DNA from 2 places in the Rossellomorea sp. y25 genome. Region 2 is predicted to be linked to the other one. Evidence: a T-box and tRNA genes for the amino acid it is inferred to sense, from the RefSeq annotation. Region 2 holds a T-box; the other holds one or more tRNA genes.
What was found. A T-box is a leader RNA that pairs with one kind of tRNA and senses whether it is charged. The one in region 2 lies ahead of trpS (tryptophan--tRNA ligase), so its partner is inferred to be a tRNA-Trp.
Positions count from the first base shown of each region.

Region 1: it has a tRNA-Trp gene. The T-box ahead of trpS (tryptophan--tRNA ligase) is inferred to sense a tRNA for this amino acid. The anticodon was not compared.

Region 1 covers NZ_CP145886.1:1,373,707-1,377,093, forward strand. The annotation lists rRNA gene AAEM60_RS06760 (23S ribosomal RNA) at 1-522, shown strand, start outside; rRNA gene rrf (5S ribosomal RNA) at 821-937, shown strand; tRNA gene AAEM60_RS06770 (tRNA-Asn) at 945-1,019, shown strand; tRNA gene AAEM60_RS06775 (tRNA-Ser) at 1,026-1,117, shown strand; tRNA gene AAEM60_RS06780 (tRNA-Glu) at 1,137-1,211, shown strand; tRNA gene AAEM60_RS06785 (tRNA-Val) at 1,252-1,327, shown strand; tRNA gene AAEM60_RS06790 (tRNA-Met) at 1,403-1,476, shown strand; tRNA gene AAEM60_RS06795 (tRNA-Asp) at 1,611-1,687, shown strand; tRNA gene AAEM60_RS06800 (tRNA-Phe) at 1,705-1,780, shown strand; tRNA gene AAEM60_RS06805 (tRNA-Thr) at 1,794-1,869, shown strand; tRNA gene AAEM60_RS06810 (tRNA-Tyr) at 1,889-1,972, shown strand; tRNA gene AAEM60_RS06815 (tRNA-Trp) at 2,053-2,126, shown strand; tRNA gene AAEM60_RS06820 (tRNA-His) at 2,138-2,213, shown strand; tRNA gene AAEM60_RS06825 (tRNA-Gln) at 2,253-2,324, shown strand; tRNA gene AAEM60_RS06830 (tRNA-Gly) at 2,329-2,403, shown strand; tRNA gene AAEM60_RS06835 (tRNA-Cys) at 2,411-2,484, shown strand; tRNA gene AAEM60_RS06840 (tRNA-Leu) at 2,493-2,576, shown strand; tRNA gene AAEM60_RS06845 (tRNA-Gly) at 2,580-2,653, shown strand; gene AAEM60_RS06850 (sugar ABC transporter permease) at 3,328-3,387, shown strand, end outside.
Region 2 covers NZ_CP145886.1:1,649,530-1,652,916, reverse strand. The annotation lists gene AAEM60_RS08240 (peptide ABC transporter substrate-binding protein) at 1-688, opposite strand, end outside; gene AAEM60_RS08235 (DUF3899 domain-containing protein) at 1,198-1,581, shown strand; T-box leader at 1,625-1,856, shown strand; gene trpS (tryptophan--tRNA ligase) at 1,908-2,906, shown strand; gene AAEM60_RS08225 (YjbA family protein) at 3,033-3,387, opposite strand, start outside.

The DNA of each region.
Region 1 (3,387 bases), 280 kb from region 2:
AGTCGGGCTTAGTGATCCGGTGGTTCCGCATGGAAGGGCCATCGCTCAACGGATAAAAGCTACCCCGGGGATAACAGGCTTATCTCCCCCAAGAGTCCACATCGACGGGGAGGTTTGGCACCTCGATGTCGGCTCATCGCATCCTGGGGCTGTAGTCGGTCCCAAGGGTTGGGCTGTTCGCCCATTAAAGCGGTACGCGAGCTGGGTTCAGAACGTCGTGAGACAGTTCGGTCCCTATCCGTCGTGGGCGCAGGAAATTTGAGAGGAGCTGTCCTTAGTACGAGAGGACCGGGATGGACGCACCGCTGGTGTACCAGTTGTCTTGCCAAAGGCATCGCTGGGTAGCTATGTGCGGAAGGGATAAGTGCTGAAAGCATCTAAGCATGAAGCCCCCCTCGAGATGAGATTTCCCATCACGTAAGTGAGTAAGATCCCTAGAAGATGACTAGGTAGATAGGTCAGAGATGGAAGCATGGCGACATGTGGAGTTGACTGATACTAATCGATCGAGGACTTAACCACACTATAAAGCGGAGGCGGCTTGACCAGAAACGACAAGCATTTTTGGGCAATCAGAAGAGGGTGCCTTTTACCCTCAGCTGATTGAACTGAAATGACCTCGAGTCTCTAGCCGCCGGAGCTGGAATGGTATCTACTTGAAGAAGTAGATGCACAATTGGTCGGTATTCGGCTTTCTTGACATCAATTCTTTATCTAGTTTTCAGGGAATAAATTTTATAAGAAAATATAAAAAAAGCCTTGAAAAAATATATCTACGCGATATAATAATACTTGTCCTTAAAAAAGTGACAAGGAATTGTCTGGTGACAATGGCGAAGAGGTCACACCCGTTCCCATGCCGAACACGGAAGTTAAGCTCTTCAGCGCCGATGGTAGTTGGGGGATCTCCCCCTGTGAGAGTAGGACGTCGCCAGGCATATCGTTCCGCAGTAGCTCAGTGGTAGAGCTATCGGCTGTTAACCGATCGGTCGCAAGTTCGAATCTTGCCTGCGGAGCCATTATATGGAGAGCTGTCCGAGTGGCCGAAGGAGCACGATTGGAAATCGTGTAGACGGTTAACGCTGTCTCAAGGGTTCAAATCCCTTGCTCTCCGCCATAACACTTCTTCTTATTAAGGCCCATTGGTCAAGCGGTTAAGACACCGCCCTTTCACGGCGGTAACACGGGTTCGAATCCCGTATGGGTCACCAACACTTTTTTCCAAAAATGAAATAAAACAATGAATATAATGGAGGATTAGCTCAGCTGGGAGAGCATCTGCCTTACAAGCAGAGGGTCGGCGGTTCGATCCCGTCATCCTCCACCATGATTTTTCACGAAGCATAAGCTGAGTTGAATAATCATCCTTAATTTATAAGTTTAACTTAACAAATCATATCGTCGCGGGGTGGAGCAGTTCGGTAGCTCGTCGGGCTCATAACCCGAAGGTCGCAGGTTCAAATCCTGTCCCCGCAATACCATTTTTGACTTTGGATAGTATAATCCTTAATGAGTCACGCATGGATAGTTATTTTCGCTATTGCGAGGTAATGAAAGTTATTTTGCTGGCGCAACTCATGGTAAAAAAATTTGCAGGCGCGAAAATTTTTGGTCCGGTAGTTCAGTTGGTTAGAATGCCTGCCTGTCACGCAGGAGGTCGCGGGTTCGAGTCCCGTCCGGACCGCCATATTTATTTTGCATAATGGCTCAGTAGCTCAGTTGGTAGAGCAATGGACTGAAAATCCATGTGTCGGCGGTTCGATTCCGTCCTGAGCCACCATTTATTACTTGATGCCGGTGTAGCTCAACTGGTAGAGCAACTGACTTGTAATCAGTAGGTTGGGGGTTCAAGTCCTCTTGCCGGCACCAACCGAGTGATTTACTATTTGGAGGGGTAGCGAAGTGGCTAAACGCGGCGGACTGTAAATCCGCTCCTTCGGGTTCGGCAGTTCGAATCTGCCCCCCTCCACCAAGATTTTTTTCCTAGCGTAAGCGGAGTATTGAACCCCAGCTAATAGCAGGAAGATTCATTGGAAACCAATTATATTTCATAGGGGTATAGTTTAAAGGTAGAACGAAGGTCTCCAAAACCTTTGGTGTGGGTTCGATTCCTACTACCCCTGCCAATTTTATCATGGCGATTGTGGCGAAGTGGTTAACGCACCTGATTGTGGTTCAGGCATTCGTGGGTTCGATTCCCATCAGTCGCCCCATAAAAGTCACATTTTCATTTCCGTGACATATACTATCAGTGGGCTATAGCCAAGCGGTAAGGCATCGCACTTTGACTGCGACATGCGTTGGTTCGAATCCAGCTAGCCCAGTAGTGCGGAAGTAGTTCAGTGGTAGAACACCACCTTGCCAAGGTGGGGGTCGCGGGTTCGAATCCCGTCTTCCGCTCCAATATTAAGGCGGCATAGCCAAGTGGTAAGGCATGGGTCTGCAAAACCCTGATCACCGGTTCAAATCCGGTTGCCGCCTCCAAATGTAATGCCGGTGTGGCGGAATTGGCAGACGCGCACGACTCAAAATCGTGTTCCTCTGGAGTGCCGGTTCGACCCCGGCCACCGGTACCATTCGCGGGTGTAGTTTAGTGGTAAAACCTCAGCCTTCCAAGCTGATGATGAGGGTTCGATTCCCTTCACCCGCTCCAATTTACATATGATAGACTTTCTCATTAGAGGAAGTCTTTTTTTATTGTTCTGAGACTGAAATTTAGGAGGTAAATGTGGAAGAATGTAATAAATGAGTAGATTTTAGTGTGGATCAATGAGTAACAGCTTTATTTTAGTAGGATAAGGGGGGAGATTCGAAGTTTTTCAATATTATAGATAGTATTAGTAGCATTTTGTACAGGAATGGAGTTGAAAAAAGACTATTTTAGAGTGAAAATGATAATTTTACATAAAAAAGCGACTCTCTATAACTATATAACTGCTAGATTTATAGGCACTTGATAATTTATTATCGAGTTTAGCAGATATATTATCGACTTTTCGGATTTATTATCGAGTTTGGCAGATATATTATCGACCTTTCGATTTTATTATCGACTTTGCTACATTTATTATCGACTTTCCAATTTTATTTTCAAATTCACCACATTTATTTTCAATTCCAGCATTTTATTTTCAAAATCGCATTGTACCCTACGTTCACCTTATCAAGCCAAAGAAACCCAACCTTTTCATTTACCCATCACCAACCCATCCCAAACCCATCTAGTCAAAATTTTGCACCTTCTTTGTCAATTGAGTCCCCCTATTTAAGAAAGCGCTCCCATTATAATGTAAGAAAGCGATTACATTATTAGGGGTGGTGATACGGGTGGAAACCAAGATTCAGACTGGACCAGTAAGCCCAGATGCGCAAATCAAGGCGGTTACG
Region 2 (3,387 bases):
ACTCAGATAGTGTGAATGGACCATTGTAAACTGCAGTGTCAGCTTCAAGACCGAATTTATCGCCTTTTTCTTCAACAAACTTTTGGTTTTGAGGATAGAATGTTGCGAAAGAAAGTAAAGCTTTGAAATATGGAACAGCTGTTTCAAGCTGAACTTCTAGAGTTTTCTCATCAACCGCTTTAACACCTAATTCTTCAACTGGAACTTCACCAGCGTTAACTTTTGCAGCGTTTTTGATATCGTACATGATGTACGCATACTCTGCACCAGTATCAGGGTTTAAAGCTTTTTGCCAAGCGTAAACGAAGTCGTTAGCAGTAACTGCATCTCCGTTAGACCATTTAGCATCACGAAGTTTGAACGTGTAAGTTTTACCATCTTCACTGATTTGAGGTTCTTCAGCAGCCATACCAAGTACAGCCTCATCATTTTCACCTAAACGGTAAAGACCTTCAAATACGTTGTTCATTACTTTAAATGAAACAGCGTCAGTTGCTAGAGTAGAGTCCATTGATGGGATCTCAGAACTCTCTAGTAAGTTAAGTACCTGTTCTTTCTTTTCAGCAGACTCGCCGCCTTCACCAGATGCTCCTTCGTTGCCCTCAGTTTTCTTGTCGCCGCCACATGCAGCTAAGAAAGTACTTAGAGCCAGAAGAAGAACTAGCAAGAATGAAAACTTTTTCTTCATCTTGAAATTGACCTCCTCGTAAATCTCATATTTATTTATCTTCTAATTTTCAGAAGATTTGTTACTTATTATACATGATAGAGAAATTATTGCAATATGAATTTAACAGTTTTTTTGCAAAATTATCAGATTAATAGGTATATTGTTGTTAAAACCTTGATGTATAAGGGTTTTAACTGTTCATTTTAGAGAGTTTGTCCCATTACAATTGTTACAAACGTAAATTTTAATTACGGCAATTTCAATTGTATTGTGGAGGATCATTCCCCAACGCCCCCTCTACTTCTATTATAATTATAAGATTTACAGACTAAATATAAAAAATAGAATTTATACTCTATTCTCTTCAAGGATTTATGTGGAGTTAGGAGTTTCAAATGTATACGCACTATAAGGATTTCTGTCTCTTTTACCACACATTGCATGCTGAACTGAATATATATGAACGATGATTGAATTCTTCTTTACCCTTCATGTATACTTTTATAAAAAACAAATTAAGGAGTACTATGAAACGAATAAATTTTTTCTACATACCTACACTGCTGTTTTTCATCATCGTCTTTGCGACTGCTATTCTACAGGGGAAAAACCTCCTTCTTTCTATAATAGACAGTTTGTTCATTATCGGAATTACGTATGTTGCCATAGGAGCCCTCCTTTATATTTTTCAAAAAGGTTTTTTCAACGGAATCTTGTATGCTCTTAAGAGATTCAGAAACAGTACGAAACAAGGAAAATACATCTCCCAGTTTGATACACTGGATGAAACGAAGGATGCTCATGAAGAATACGGAATGCAGCGCTCTTATTCCATTACGCGATCATTTCTTATAGTCGGTACTATTTCGCTCGTACTTTCGATCACTTTGTCCTATCTCGTGTACACTTGAATTACGAACATTTATTTTATATAATAAATGTATATGAATGAGAGTATAAGCGTTGATGAAGAGTAGTACCTTTCATTATTGAATTATAGAGAGCTTGTGGTTGGTGAAAACAAGTATTCATGGAGAGGGAATGGACTTCTGAGCTTTATTTGTGAAATAGAGTAGCATATAACGGATCAACCTCACGTTAAAGAGGTTCCATGTTCACATGGACTAAGCTGACTCATTTGAGTACTTAGGGTGGCACCGCGGAAATGATCCCATTCGTCCCTATCTTCTATAGGACGGATGGGTTTTTATTTTGTTTATTTTGAGGAGGAAGTTAGATGAAGACAATCTTTAGTGGTATTCAACCGAGTGGTACGATTACGCTTGGGAATTACATCGGGGCAATGAAGCAGTTCACTGAGCTGCAGGAGGAATACAATTGTTATTTCTGTGTAGTGGATCAGCATGCAATCACGGTAGCACAGGATAAAATGGAGCTTCGCAAGAATATCCGCAGTCTCGCTGCACTCTATATTGCTTGTGGCATCGACCCGGATAAATCAACACTATTCATTCAATCGGAAGTTCCGGCCCACGCACAGGCAGGATGGATCCTGCAATGTGTGACGTATATTGGTGAACTTGAAAGAATGACACAATTCAAAGATAAATCACATGGTAAAGAAGCAGTTTCTGCAGGATTATTAACCTATCCCCCATTAATGGCAGCTGATATTCTTCTGTATGGAACAGACTTAGTCCCAGTTGGAGACGATCAGAAGCAGCATCTGGAATTAACGAGAAATCTTGCTGAGCGTTTCAATAATAAATACAACAACATCTTTACGGTTCCGGAAGTCCGGATTCCTAAAGTTGGGGCTCGTGTCATGTCCCTACAGGACCCATTGAAGAAGATGAGTAAGTCCGATGCAAATCAGAAATCATTTATCACGCTCCTCGACGATCCGAAGATGATTGAAAAGAAAATCAAAAGTGCTGTAACGGATTCAGATGGAATCGTGAAATACGATAAAGAAAACAAACCAGGAGTATCAAACCTCCTTTCTATCTATTCGATTCTTGAAGGCAGTTCAATAGAAGAACTTGAACAAAAGTATGAAGGTAAGGGCTATGGAGACTTCAAAGCTGACCTGGCTCAAGTCGTAATCAAGGCCATTAAGCCGGTACAGGACCGCTACTATGAATTGATTGATTCTGACGAGCTTGATGATATCCTTGATCGCGGGGCAGAAAAGGCTAACTTCGCTGCAAACAAAATGCTGAAGAAGATGGAAAAGGCCATGGGACTCGGGCGTAAAGAGAGAAAAAGAAAATAGTGATGGTGCCAAGAGCCTGCAAATTAGGCTCTTGGCTTTTTTATGGACATTCACATAACCACCTTTTCCCCCTACCCAAACAAAAAACCCCAAGCCCATCACGGACTCAAGGTTTTCGTTCACCAATTAATTTACCTTAGGACGATTCTCCACTTCCCATAGTTTTTCAAAAAAAGGTTGTCCTTTTATTAAGTTCTCGCAGAGAGTCAGATGCTTGTCCGACCAGCCATACTGTGTTTCTTCGTATAACATTTGCCAAATTTCTTCAAAGTCCATCTCTTGAATGGACCGATATCGCTGTGGAGCCCATTCCGTGTACCAGTATCGTATTTCTGCCGTGTTATTTGAGCTGTGAAGCTGATCCAGCGCCATAAATAATAATTGCTTCAACTGTCTTTCTTTTCTTGTCAGACCACTCATCATATAGGGACTCGGCGAGAGAATGTGGTATGAATCCTCTCTCTTTCCTTCAGGCTGAATG